Cohnella abietis: one gene and its partner. The main gene of each other region encodes a partner of the protein of the gene in region 2 in a complex. Links are inferred from orthologs where the notes say so. Each region holds a gene or a part of one and is shown on either strand. Other genes may lie near its edges.

What was found.
Region 1: the proteins of KCTCHS21_RS02630 (region 2) and KCTCHS21_RS28600 are in contact, whole or in part, in an NMR structure (PDB 1J6T), measured with the Escherichia coli proteins. The link is inferred for Cohnella abietis from one-to-one orthologs.

Annotation. Positions count from the first base shown.
Region 1 is NZ_AP019400.1:6,517,342-6,524,198, forward strand. What follows is about bases 1,507-4,339. They hold KCTCHS21_RS28600 (PTS mannitol transporter subunit IIBC), read right to left. Parts: upstream 3,722-4,339; coding sequence 2,291-3,721; downstream 1,507-2,290. Other genes in these bases: KCTCHS21_RS28595 (BglG family transcription antiterminator), read right to left, coding at 1,507-2,219; KCTCHS21_RS28605 (DNA alkylation repair protein), read right to left, coding at 4,229-4,339. Also shown: KCTCHS21_RS28590 (PTS mannitol transporter subunit IIA), read right to left, coding at 1-135; more of KCTCHS21_RS28595, read right to left, coding at 132-1,506; more of KCTCHS21_RS28605, read right to left, coding at 4,340-4,936; KCTCHS21_RS28610 (Ger(x)C family spore germination protein), read right to left, coding at 5,065-6,156; KCTCHS21_RS28615 (GerAB/ArcD/ProY family transporter), read right to left, coding at 6,174-6,857. UniProt on the Escherichia coli protein: The phosphoenolpyruvate-dependent sugar phosphotransferase system (sugar PTS), a major carbohydrate active transport system, catalyzes the phosphorylation of incoming sugar substrates concomitantly with their translocation across the cell membrane.
Region 2 is NZ_AP019400.1:610,764-617,724, forward strand. The notes cover bases 1,348-4,284. They hold KCTCHS21_RS02630 (HPr family phosphocarrier protein), read left to right. Parts: upstream 1,348-2,649; coding sequence 2,650-2,919; downstream 2,920-4,284. Other genes in these bases: KCTCHS21_RS02620 (gluconeogenesis factor YvcK family protein), read left to right, coding at 1,348-1,605; whiA (DNA-binding protein WhiA), read left to right, coding at 1,611-2,546; KCTCHS21_RS02635 (SIMPL domain-containing protein), read left to right, coding at 3,038-3,799; sda (sporulation histidine kinase inhibitor Sda), read right to left, coding at 3,956-4,216. In the rest of the region: RNase adapter RapZ, read left to right, coding at 1-614; more of KCTCHS21_RS02620, read left to right, coding at 619-1,347; ATP-dependent Clp endopeptidase proteolytic subunit ClpP, read right to left, coding at 4,856-5,440; KCTCHS21_RS02655 (sugar-binding transcriptional regulator), read left to right, coding at 5,938-6,960.

The DNA of each region.
Region 1 (6,857 bases), 5.9 Mb from region 2 along the record:
CTCAATCATTTTTTCCACGTATTGTTCTGGAACGTGTCCTGCTTGAACGAGCAATTGCCCGGCTAGTCGGATAGCTTCATATTTGTCTTTCACCTTTACGTTTAGTTTCACTTTATCCTTCGTCAGTATGCTCATGATGGTTCTCTCCATTCTAATTTTGTTTTCATGTATGCTTCCATATTTCGTGAAATGAATGCGCGGATCGTTTCCGTATTTCCGTCTTCAAGCTGTTTAACCATTTCCGGTAGCAGCAGCATCGCGCTAATTTCGCTCAATACTTCCAACGCCGGCTTATTTAGATCAACTGGGGCAAGCATAAGGAAAATCTGTCTCACTTCACATATAGAATCTTGACCCAGATAAATCGGATTTTTAAGGTTAAACAAAGAAATAACTGGTTTGCTTACCCATTCGCTTCGGGTATGGAGCAGTGCCAGCTTAGTATCTGGGATGATCACGCTCCCCTGAGCTTCACGATCGACAAGCTGCTTGGCAAGCTTCGTGTTGATTTGCGAATCCATTTCTAACGACATCATATCAAGTAGACTCACCAATAAGCTTTGCAAATCTGGAAATTCATGATCCTCGGCTAGACGATAAACTTGAAACTGCTCCAAAATAACGATCATCTCGGAAGTATATCTTTTCATCAATTGCAGACGTTCCCAAGCTCCTTGCTCCTTAACTTTCACAGCACTAGAAGATGAACTCAGCGATAAAGCCAGCTCTCGGACATGCAATCTCAGCTTTTCCGCCTCTTCCCGTGTCAGCAGCGGACTTAGCTTAATGTAACGTTCCGATTCTATCGGGAGATCTACTGTAGAGACAATAAGATCATAACGATCCTGCGGCATTCGCGAGGCTTCATACCAGGAGTAATGGCCTAATAGCTGAACTTGCGGAATTTCCTTAGTAATGCGTACCGCAAGCAGCTTTGATGAACCGATTCCACTCGTACACACGAGCAGTACCCGAACATTGCCCGGAGTCAGCTTCCACCTTTCGACAGCGGCCCCGAAATGCATAACCAGATAACCGATTTCTTCGTCAGGTATGGCAATGTCGATCCATATCTCTTCCGCATTTCTACGCACGGCATCGAAGAGGACCTCATAGTCTTTCTTAATCTGAGCTAGCAACGGATTCCGAATGGATTCCCCTTCTCGAAGACGCCTAATGGCGGGACCTAAATGACTTATCAATCCGGCCAGCAGCGATCTATCCTTGCTATAAGGCGTTTCTGTCTCCATTTCCATCAGCCGAATAAACCCCGCCGTTTGCTCGGCCAATTCCAGTCCCTTTTCGTCAAAAATAACGGCGGAGTTATTCCGGGCCTTGTGCTCTGCCTCATCAAATAGCAACTGCAAATACGCTATCTCATCATCGGGCAACTCCCCCATCCCTAATGATTGTGTAACTTGGCTTAAGCTTTCAAAACTTGTCGCCGCAAGTTGTCCGGATGAGTTCCCGTTAACGGAAGGTTGAATGAGATGACCTCGCTTTATCCGACTAATCGCTACGGAAAGCCGGATGAGCAATCGCGTATAATCCGATTCCTTAAGTCTCTTAAGCCACTCTTTACTGTGCTGAAATAAAGCCTGCTCGATAGCCATAAACATATCTTGGCCGACCAGATGCAGTAATTTCCGCGTTGTGGGCCACAAATCCGTCTGTCCCGACGGAGCTCCGAAGAAATCCGAATGATCCAAATAATCTTCCGCCAGCTTGACGACAAAGCTACGTTTTGCAATTTCTGAACCGGTAATTTCTACGCCATATCCACGCTTTCGGACGAGCTGCAGACCGCCATTCATCAATTGAGGCTCAAGCTCCTCTAAATCACGGCTGATTGTGGGAATTGCAGCCTGTGCTTCACGAGCTAGCGAGAACAGCTTAATCGGCTCCTCTTCATCTAGAAGCAAACAAAGCATGAGCAGCTTACGTTCATGGGGCGAATAGGTCTCGGTTTCGGATTGACGAAGCTCGGATTGAAATCGATTCAAGCTCTGCTCATCGCCTTCAACAATAATTCCAAAGCCGGATTTCTTAACTAAAGATAGGCCGTGGGAGTTGAGATCAGGCTCAAGCTCCTGCAGCTCCCGATGAACGGTTCTAGCGCTGATCTGGACAGCTTGTGCAAGCTGGCCTGCAGTCACTTCCCCCTGCCGGTTCAGTAGCACTTCCAATATCTGTCTTTGTCTATTGGACACTTTCATCATCCGGCAGCCCCCTCTTTAAGAAAATGAACGTAACGCCGACGTCATATACGCCTGCGTTACGCTTCTATTTATTATTTACTTAATCTGCTTACTAACTCCTCGTACGCAGGGCTCTTGAGAAAATTTTCAATCGAAATATGCTCGGAGCTCGGAGCCTTCAATCTTGCACGGTCTGTCAAAGATTGATGAGTGATCACGATATCTGCATCTCCTGGAATGTCACTAATAGCCGTATTGGTGACGGTCACCTGCACCCCTGCATCTTTCATTTTTTTGCGAAGAATCGAAGCGCCCATCGCGCTTGAGCCCATTCCGGCATCGCAAGCAAAAACAATTTTGTCTACCTCGGAATTGGCTTTTACCACTCCTGTCGAAGCTGGAGCACTAACCCCTTTGGACTGGGCTTTCATTTCGTTTACTTTTGCTGTTGCAGCTTCTAGATCATCCTCTGTCGTTTTCTTCGTTGTTTTTAACAGAAGCGAAGCAACTAAGAACGAAGCGATAGTCGCTGTAAGAACTCCGCTTAGTACGGGCAGCAGTCCGCCTTTCGGCGTCATAGCAATGTAAGCGAAAATACTTCCCGGTGAAGGAGTGGCGACAAGCCCTGCTCCGAAAATCGTAAAGGTGAACGTTCCAACTACACCGCCCGAAATCGCTGCAAGAATTAATCGCGGATTCATTAAGATATACGGGAAATAAATTTCATGAATCCCGCCGAAGAAATGAATAATGGCTGCCCCTGGCGCCGATTGCTTAACCGAGCCCCTACCGAAAAGCCAATATGCGAGCAGAATACCTAGTCCGGGTCCGGGATTGGACTCGAGCATGAATATTATCGATTTCCCGACCTTCGTCGCTTGGTCAAGCGCGATCGGGCTGAGCACCCCGTGATTGATCGCATTGTTCAAGAACAATACTTTAGCTGGCTCGATGATAATGTTCGCCAGAGGCAACAATCCAGCATCGATCAGCGCTTGCACTCCATTTGCTAAGCCTTTACTGATCGCTTCCACGACCGGTCCGATTCCTTTGAACGCAACAAGCGCTAGAAGACCGCCAATGATTCCAGACGAGAAGTTGTTAACCAACATTTCGAAGCCTGATGGTATTTTCCCATCAATTGATTTGTCAAACTTCTTCAAAACCCAAGCCCCGAACGGGCCGATAATCATTGCGCCAAGAAACATTGGAATGTCTGAGCCAACGATTACTCCCATTGTGGCCACGGCACCAATAACCCCGCCGCGCGCTCCGTGTATCATATTCCCACCGGTGTATCCGATCAGAAGCGGCAATAAATATGTGATCATAGGTCCGACGAGCGAAGCCAAGCTCTCGTTCGGTAACCAGCCTGTCGGTATAAACATAGCTGTTATTAAACCCCATGCAATAAATGCCCCGATATTCGGCATGACCATCCCGCTCAGAAATCTGCCGAACTTCTGAATGGCGACTTTTAAGCCTTGTTCGGAAGCTTTTTGTTGGCTGACATTCTGACTCATTGATTTATAACCTCCCTAACTTTTGGCCTATCTTATTTTGCTCTTTAACTCTGTAATTATCATAATACGAAAGCGCTTTCAAGTTCAATCAAAGGAAAAACAGCTTTCGTCATGAAAGCTGTTGACAGAATGTTATGATGGCTTGCGAATGTAGTCTCGACTATTTCGTGCAAATGGCCTACGAGAGGCTCGTTTTGGGCAAGATGCTCGATTATTTCGTGTAACTGGTCCGACGACAGGCTCGTTTTGGGCAAGATGCTCGATTATTTCGAGCTACTGGTCCGACAGGGGGCTCCTTTGGGCAGAGATGCTCGATTATTTCGTCTAACTGGCCCGACGACAGGCTTGTTTTGAGCAGAGATGCTCGATTATTTCGTACTACGGGCCGTCAGGGGGCTCCATTGGGCAGAGATGCTCGATTATTTCGTGCTACTGGTCCGACAGGGGGCTCCATTGGGCAGAGATGCTCGATTATTTCGTGCATCTGGTCCGGCGCGGCGCGCTCCCTCAACAAATACAGGTTTTTTTCTTGTTGCCGAGACGCCCCATCTGTTTGACTTTGTTGATATAGTCAGTGGCTAACGGCACCTTGCACGCTGTCTGGCCAACATTCACATGAACCTTACCGACTACGCTGGCAATTCTGATCGCTTCATCGTGTAGCGGAGCTACGTAGCTGCCTACCACAATAAGGAAAGTATTCATATTATACCGAACACGATTACGTTCCTCGTGAATCCCCTCTTCTACCCGTTGGAGCAACGATTCGATCTCTCCCATGTTCAACTGGTCATCTGGGGTGATAGATATATAATTGGCATAGGTACTCCAGCCACATGTCGCTATCTGTTCGTTAGGTGATTCTATCCACTCCAGAGCCAGTTCAACTGCATACGGACTCTCCGCTGCAATCCCGGCCACTGTATATTCCGCAATCATGTACCAATAAGCCTTCCCTACCCAATCTTGCAGCATCTCTTTCGTTGCCGTCTTTGGGTTAACGGTCAAGCCTGCTAAATACATAGCATCGCTATTCCCTGTTGTATAGAGCGCGCGCGCCACATTCTGATCCTTCTTCACGTCTTTAACTAGCTTCTTCATGTCTCCTACCTTTACTCCAAAAAAAGGCTCCTGTGCTCCATGACGTAGGAAGGTTTTTTTCGTCTGCTCCGTTCCCATTTGCTCTAGCTTGTCCATAATCCCCTCTAACGTCACTGTTGTCATCCGTACCCCTCCACTCGTTTCATATCCATTTGTCCAATCAGATTTTCCCTATCCATCTGCTCCGATCTGACTGTTCCAATCCATAGATATTCTCTCAGGGGCAAGCATTATCCTCCCTATTACTGTGTAATCCCAGTATTTGCAATTTCAACTAAAACTCTCGTATCGAACTGAACCTCCGGATACTCTTTTTTCCAATCTATTTGCTTCCAAAGCTTGGGATGATATGCCATAAGTCTCCTGGCTATACCAAAGCCATCGTGTCCTGCCCTCTGCATTTTCTGAACAATCGCTTTCGCTTCATCCGTCAGCTGTTCCGACAAGAGCTTCTCCAGTTTATGCATGACGCTCATATGGTACAAATGATTGCTCGGATCCTCCACAACACTGACTCTTAGCTTCAATTGAAGCTTTACTTTAATTTCCTGATTGTCCGAGACGGTCACCTTGAACTTACGCTTTAATTTTCGGACATCAATAGTTACATAATCATAGCTATCTGTTCTATTTTTATCTACCGATTTCTTAGTTATTGTAGCCGTCTTGTTTTTCATGTTGGACAACAACATATAGAGCTTCGATTCATCCAAGTTTAACGTTTCCGTCATCTTAATTCCATCAAACAAAGCTATCCCACTAACCGTCGGCACACCTTCACGAATAATTAAATAAGGGAGCGAGAAGTCGAATCCACGATCTAACGGGTGAAGTGTCTGAATATCAACGTGAGGAACGGCCGTCGATTGCTCCATGCTATTCAGTAGATCATCCGTATACAAACCAATTGTCTTCAAACCGACTTGCTTAATTCGAATTAAATCCTCTGTATCCCCTTTTGTTACAGCAACTCTGGCATTTAATGGACTCTTAGAATCCCGATAATACACATCTAGATAAGGCATTACGTCATGATTTCTTACGAGAGGTTCACCTAGCAGAAGCACACGCATTTTGGCGGGAGAATACCCCCCTGATACTTCCTGGTTAACTAACTCCCTAGCATGCTCCGTGGTTCTTGCCAGTACAGTGTGAACCTCACTCGTATCCTTGTTGCCAGCTTCTGTAACCGCGATATCCCTAAGGGATACTGTTGCCCTAAGCAACCCATGAGGCCCTTGGTCCAATCCTCCAATACTTACATTTCTCTCATTCTTCAGTAGCTTCTGATCCCAGCAACCACACAGCATAAGGATAATTACCGCTATTATCACCCCATTTAGATTCCTTCTCATCCTTTGGTCTGTTCCTTTCCTTTAATTTTTAACAGGTAAGAGATACCTAACAAAATAGGGGGAACCACAATGATGGCGACAGCGGCAATACCAGCTACGATATTTTGCAGCATGTTTACCATTTCTTGGTTATGAGGGATGAGCGAAATTATTAAAATAATAAGAGCGACTACCGGAACAGAGCCCGCATGCTTCTTCTTGCCAAACAGTGTAGATACCGATTTGGCCGACATGAACAGATAGGATATAACTGTTGAAACCACAACAACTACCCATATCGTTAAGAAATAGAGATCGGCACGCTCAAATACGGTGAACGATAGTGATTTCACCATATACAAGACCGGCTGCGGAATGACTCGAAGCTCCTCGGGGCTGAAGACAATTAAACAGGTGAACACAAGGAAACTATATATACAGGTAGAGAATATATTACCAAACATTGCTGCTTTGAGGATTTTTTTGCTTACACCTATCACATTGGGATAACAGAGGAGAAGAATTTCAAAGCCAAATAGCGAGCTCAATGACTTCTCCATGCCTTTGAATATACTCGGAAATCCAACCCCATTAACCGGTAATATATACATGATATCCGCATCTCGATACGCGTAGGTAGAAATCAGGATCAGGACGAAAATTAGCCCGAAGGTTAGCACGAAAAACCGTGCAATTAATTG
Region 2 (6,961 bases):
TTTTGGATGCAACGGATGCAATTCTCGTACAGCGCTACAAGGAAAGCCGGCGTCGGCACCCGCTAGCTCCGGATGGATTGCCTCTTGAAGGCATACACATGGAGCGGAAGCTGCTTGAGGATTTGAAGGGCTGGGCCACTCAGGTTATCGATACAAGCAGTCTTAAACCCGCGGCGTTAAAGGAAAAGATTATTGGTCGCTTTACAAACCTGGATCGCAATAATATTTCCATTAACGTAACTTCATTCGGGTTTAAGTACGGAGTTCCAATAGATGCTGATTTGATCTTTGATGTACGTTTCCTACCCAATCCTCATTACGTAGAGCAGCTCCGACCTAAGACGGGAGTGGACCCAGAGGTTTATGACTATGTAATGAAATGGCCAGAAACACAAACATTCCTGACCAAATTGCTCGATATGCTGCAATATTTAATTCCCTTGTATCATAAAGAAGGTAAAAGCCAGGTCGTTATTGGAATTGGGTGTACCGGAGGAAAGCATCGTTCAGTAGCTTTGGCGGAATACTTAGGTCGTAGGCTAGGCTCAAGCGATACTGAGTTGGTACGAGTGAGCCACCGCGATTCCGATCGCGATCGGCAGGAGCTGAGGTGAGGCTATGAAGGATAAGCTGAATCTCGCCCGTAAACCGCGGATTGTCGTCATTGGTGGTGGTACGGGGCTATCTGTCATGCTGCGCGGATTAAAGCAGAAGCCGCTAGATATTACGGCTATTGTAACGGTTGCAGATGATGGAGGAAGCTCTGGTATTTTGCGGGAAGAGCTACAAATCCCTCCTCCTGGGGACATCAGGAACGTGTTGTCTGCTCTATCGGATACGGAGCCTTTATTAGCGGAGGTTCTCAAGTATAGGTTCTCGAACGGGACGGGGTTAGCTGGACATAGTCTTGGCAATCTTATACTTGCTGCGATGACAGACATAACCGGGGATTTCGTAACGGGAATAACCGAGCTTAGTCGAATATTTGCTGTTCGGGGGCGCGTACTGCCGGCGGCGAATCAAGCGATTGTACTAAAGGCCGAGATGGAAGACGGATCAATTGTCGTCGGGGAATCTCGGATTCCGAAATCAGGCTTGGCTATTCGTAAAGTATTTCTTGAGCCAGCTGACGTAGAGGCGCTTCCTGAAGCCGTTCAGGCTCTTCAAGAAGCAGATGCGATTCTTATTGGGCCTGGTAGCTTATACACGAGTATACTCCCCAACTTGATCGTACCTAAGCTAGCGGAAGCAATCATTCAATCGAATGCGGTTAAGCTATTCGTGTGTAATGTAATGACGCAGCCGGGAGAAACGGACAATTATTCCGTTAGCGACCATCTAGCTGCTGTTCATGCGCATATTGGCCACCATCTATTCGATTACGTTATCGTGAATGATGGAGAGATTCCTCCGCAAGTACAAGAGCTTTATGCAGAGAAGGGTTCAACTGCTGTGCATTTGGATTTGGAAGAAGTAACGAGCCGTGGATACAAGGTTATTGCAGATACACTTGTGCTGTTCCGAACCTATTTACGGCATGATGCTGCAAAATTAAGTAATCATATTTACCATCTGGTTGAGGATTGGATGTTGCGAAAGGGGTGAAAGGCATGTCATTTGCGGCGCTAACGAAAAAGGAATTAACACTGATTGAAAACGATAGCTGCTGTGAAAAGGCAGAGCTATCCGCTTTGATCAGGATGAATGGCACGATCTCGTTGACCAATAAACGGGTCGTCCTGGATATCGCCACCGAGAATGCCGCAATTTCACGCCGGATGTACACCCTTCTGAAGCGACATTTTAACGTAGTGACGGAATTGTTAGTTCGTAAGAAAATGAGGCTTAAGAAAAACAATGTGTATGTCGTGCGTGTACCTGCAGGTGCGGAAGCTATTCTGAACGATCTATCCATCGTTTCAGAAGGATTTCTCTTCCATCCAAGCATAGATAAGGATTTAGTCCGGAAATCATGCTGTAAAAAAGCTTATTTACGCGGGGCGTTCTTAGCAGGCGGTTCGGTAAACAATCCAGAAGGCTCCTCGTATCACTTGGAAATTTCTTCGATGTATGAGGAGCATTGCCAGGCGTTAGTAGATCTTGCTAATAAGTTTCATCTGAACGCAAGATTTATCGAACGTAAGAAAGGCTTTATTCTTTACATTAAAGAAGGCGAAAAGATCATCGAATTTCTAAGTCTTATCGGGGCGCACCAAGCCTTGTTCAAATTCGAGGATGTTCGTATCATGCGGGATATGCGTAATTCAGTTAATCGGATTGTCAATTGCGAGACGGCTAATCTTAACAAAACGATTGGTGCGGCAGTTAGACAAATAGACAACATCAAGCTTCTGTCCAAGGAAGTGGGCTTAAATAATTTGCCTGATAAGCTACGCGAGGTAGCTGAGGTAAGGCTCCAGCATCCGGATATTAACTTAAAGGAAGTCGGAGATTTGCTTAAAGGACAGGTTAGTAAATCGGGCGTAAACCACCGACTTAGGAAGCTTGATGAGTGGGCAGAAAAAATCCGGAATGGCGGAGCATAATCCGTATGGCGTATTTGTTCATATCAATGTTATAATAGTAAAGAAACTATAGCACGGGGGTCCCGATTAGCGGGACGAAATAAAGACAGGGGGTATCCGGTCCATGACGAGACAGCCGGTGGTAGTTCGGCTTAAAACGGGTCTTCACGCCAGACCGGCGGCACTATTCGTGCAGGAAGCCAATAAATTCTCCTCAGACGTCTTCGTGGAGAAGGATGAGAAAAAAGTAAACGCGAAAAGCATCATGGGTATTATGAGCCTAGCGATCAGCTCCGGTACGGAAGTAGCGATCAGCGCGGAAGGTTCCGACGCAGAGCAAGCTGTAACCGCTTTAGTGCAGCTTGTAAGCAAAGAAGAGCTGGAGAACCAATAAGTACCAATTATGCAAAGCTCCCGCAAGGGGGCTTTTTGCATTTAATAGCATCCGTTGAAACATTTGGATGGTCTAATGCGTTAGATGGTAAACGGGAAAAAAAGGAGAAATGAGAGTAATGGGACGACATCATTTGAAGGTGCTAGTAGTTGCTGCTGCTGTAGTAATTGGATCTGTTGGATTGGTTAGAGGGGGTGGCGATATCGTTTCAGCACAGTCTGTACCTGCGGTAACATCGGCGGCCTATACGATCACTGTAGGAGCAACGGGGACAATTAAGGTAGAGCCAGATGTCGCTTATTTGAGCTTGGCAGTTGAATCTCAGGGATCGAAGGCTTTGGAAGCCCAGCAAGCGAATGCGGATAAGTTCGCTGCAGTAGAGAAGACGTTATACGAGAAGTTCTCAATCGATAAGAAGGATGTCAAAACAACAGGCTTTGGCGTTCAGCCGGACTATGATTACACAGAGAAGGAAGGGCGTGTGCTGAAGGGTTATGTTGCAGTTCACTCCGTTCAAGTGACGTACCGTAAGATTACAGAAATCGGTAAGCTACTCGATGCTCTAACGGCATCGGGCGCTAATCGATTGGATGGTGTACAATTCGGCACGGAGAAGAATGACCAATATGAGCTAGAGGCGCTTAAGAAAGCAATGGCTAATGCTTCGAAAAAAGCAAATGTACTTGCAGCCTCTTCCAACCGCAAATTAAAAGGGGTACTTAATGTTGTACAGGGAGATGTTTCTAACATCCCGATTGTGTATGGGATGGAAGCAGCTAAGGCGCAGATGAGTGATATGCTTGGTGGCTCATCCACATCCGTGCAAACGGGACAGATTGAGATCCGCGCGAATGTAACCGTGCAATACGAAATGAAGTAGTTGATTTATGTGCGATATGATTGGAGAAGAGGCGGGGACTTGTTCCTTCGCCTCTTCTTTGTGTTCATTAAAGATCAGCTGCAAGTGAGGGATGGAAAAATAAAAACCGCCAACCTATGAGGAGGGCGGTGACGATTAAGGGGCGCAGTAGTTTGATTATGCTTCCTTGTAATGACTTATTTGGCGAATGGAGAGTGCCTCTTCCAATAATTCAATGAATTCATCGGATAAGTTCATTTTCTTGGCTTCCCTATAAACCTCAAGAAGGTGTTCGTCTTTCAATGGGCGTAGCAATGACGCTTTATCACTTAATCTGCGTGCAGCCACCATGTCGATGTGGCCTTCATTGATGTTTCGATAAGGCGCGTTGTCTTCATTTGTATTGGTCACAAGGTACGGATAGGACCGTTCAGGCATAAAGATCCCTCCCTCTCTTCCAGAGTTCCTAAGAGATAACTAGAATTGGAGGTAATTGGTATAACCTCATAAAACAGTTTACCATGGATTGTCCGCCTAGCAGAGAGGGTATTCAAAGTTTTGAATTTATGTTGACACATGCATTAAGTTGTGTTAAATCAGGGTTGTCTTGTGGCTAAGTTTTCTTGAGGCAAAAATTTTTGGTGAAATTTATATCTTATACCGCAAAAGGGGGGGGCCATCCTAGAAATAACGCACTGAGGGCTACTAAGAGTCGAGGATTCTGGGACTTTTCTAGGAATAACGCACTGAGGGCTACTAAGGATCGAGGATTCTGGGACTTTTCTAGGAATAACGCACTGAGGGCTACTAAGGATCGAGGATTCTGGGACTTTTCTAGAAATAACGCACTGAGGGCTACTAAAAGTTGAGGATTCTGGGACTTATCTTGGAATAACGCACTGAGGGCTACTAAGGATCGAGGATTCTGGGACTTTTCTAGAAATAACGCACTGAGGGCTACTAAGGATCGAGGATTCTGGGGATTTTTCCGAAAGAACCATAATAATACGAAAAGAAGCCGCCCATAAGTGAACTTACGAGTGGCTTCTTTAAGGTTTACTCTAATAAGATGTGAGTTTAAACGACCTTGTCGATTACTTTGTCGATGAGGCCATACTGCTGGGCAACTTCTGCTTCCATGAAATTGTCGCGGTCTGTATCCTTCTCAATACGTTCCAAAGGCTGACCTGTACGTTCTGACAGAATGCCATTCAATTTATCTCTTAGCTTCAGAATCCGTCGAGCCCGAATTTCAATGTCACTGGCTTGACCTTCTGCACCACCAAGTGGCTGGTGAATCATCACTTCACTATTAGGAAGTGCGAAGCGCTTGCCTTTGGCGCCTGCTGCAAGCAGGAATGCTCCCATTGATGCGGCCATACCGACACAGATTGTAGAAACATCTGGTTTGATGAACTGCATGGTATCGTAAATGGCCATACCGGAAGTGATGGAGCCGCCGGGGCTGTTAATGTAGAGGTGGATGTCTTTTTCTGGATCTTCGGCTGCTAGGAACAGCAGCTGGGCGATGATAGAGTTGGCAACCACGTCATTCACCTGAGTACCTAAAAATACGATTCGATCTTTGAGTAAGCGGGAATAGATGTCGTACGCCCGTTCTCCTCTGTTGGTTTGCTCGACAACCATAGGCACAAAACTCATGTTTGACGTCCCTCCTCATGTTTTGGTTTTATAATCATAGCGAATCTGCAGGTAAAAGTCAAAGAAAGTCAAAGAGGCTTTTGAAGGAAACTTATAGGTAGTGATAAACCGCATATAAGGGGCCGAGAATCAAAAAAACCGACCGTATGGAACGGTCGGTTGTGCTGTATGCTATTGGTTGGAGAAATAAAATTTGGCGCGCCCGTGAGGAATCGAACCTCAATCTCAGCCTTCGGAGGGCTGCGTCATATCCGTTGGACCACGGGCGCTCGTTTAGTACAGCAAGAGTTATTATATGTGATACGGTGTTAAAAAGCAAGAGAAAACGGGCTCTTATATTTGATAATTTCGTGTACGGGAGGTCTTGCAACTATGAGGAAAATTCGTTAAAATGAAGGTGGGACTTAAAAAGGGGTGGCGGGACGATTTACGTCCAACTAAGTAGTGAGCTTGCTACCGCTTAAAGCCATTCGGTCTCAGGAGGATACACGGAGAGAATGCGGGAAATCGTTGAGATTCAGAAGAAGCTACTCCCTGATCTTCTGCAGGTGATGGAAAAAAGGTACCAAATTCTGCACCGGGTATACATGACGGGTACAATTGGTCGTCGCACGCTTGCTTCTAGCGTCGATATGACGGAGCGGGTGCTACGAACAGAGCTTGAGGTTCTACGTGCACAAGGGCTGTTAGATACAGCAACGGCGGGTATGACACTTAGCGATAGCGGACGCCAGCTTGTAGAAGATATGGAGCCGATCGTTAAGGAATTGTTCGGGCTATCGGATTTAGAAGAAAAGGTACGTGCAGCGTTCGGATTAAATAAGGTTATTATTGTAGCAGGCGACTCAGACACTTCCGACCATATTAAAATGGAGCTCGGAATGGCTGGAAGCCGAGTGCTACGGGATAGTCTTTCGCCAGGGGATGTCGTTGCGGTAATGGGTGGTTCTACGATGGCTCGCATGGCAGCGCAATTCGCAATGCCATCACAGCTGAAGGAAAACTGGTTCGTACCTGCTAGGGGCGGCTTGGGTGAAAGTGTTGACTATCAGGCAAATACAATTGCCTCGGAGTTAGCTAAGCGTACAGGAGCACGATATCGTATGCTCCACGTACCCGATCATCTAAGTGAGGAAGCATATAAGACGATCATGCAGGACCCTAATGTAAGTGAAGTGGTCGACATGATACGCGGTGCAAGGATTGTCGTACATGGCATTGGTGATGCTGCAACTATGGCAAGACGCCGTAAGCTCAATAATGAGACTATGGATGAGCTTGTAAAAGATGGAGCACTTGCGGAAGCCTTTGGTTACTATTTTGATCGTAACGGCAAAGTCGTACATCGAATGGCAACAGCTGGCTTGCGTCTGGAGGACATTGAAGCTGCGGGTATTGTCATCGGCATCGCAGGCGGGAAAAGCAAGGGCGAAGCGATCGCATCAGTTATGAGGTTTGGGCATGACGATATACTTGTTACGGATGAAGCTGGAGCTATAGAAGCTTTACGACATGTATAAT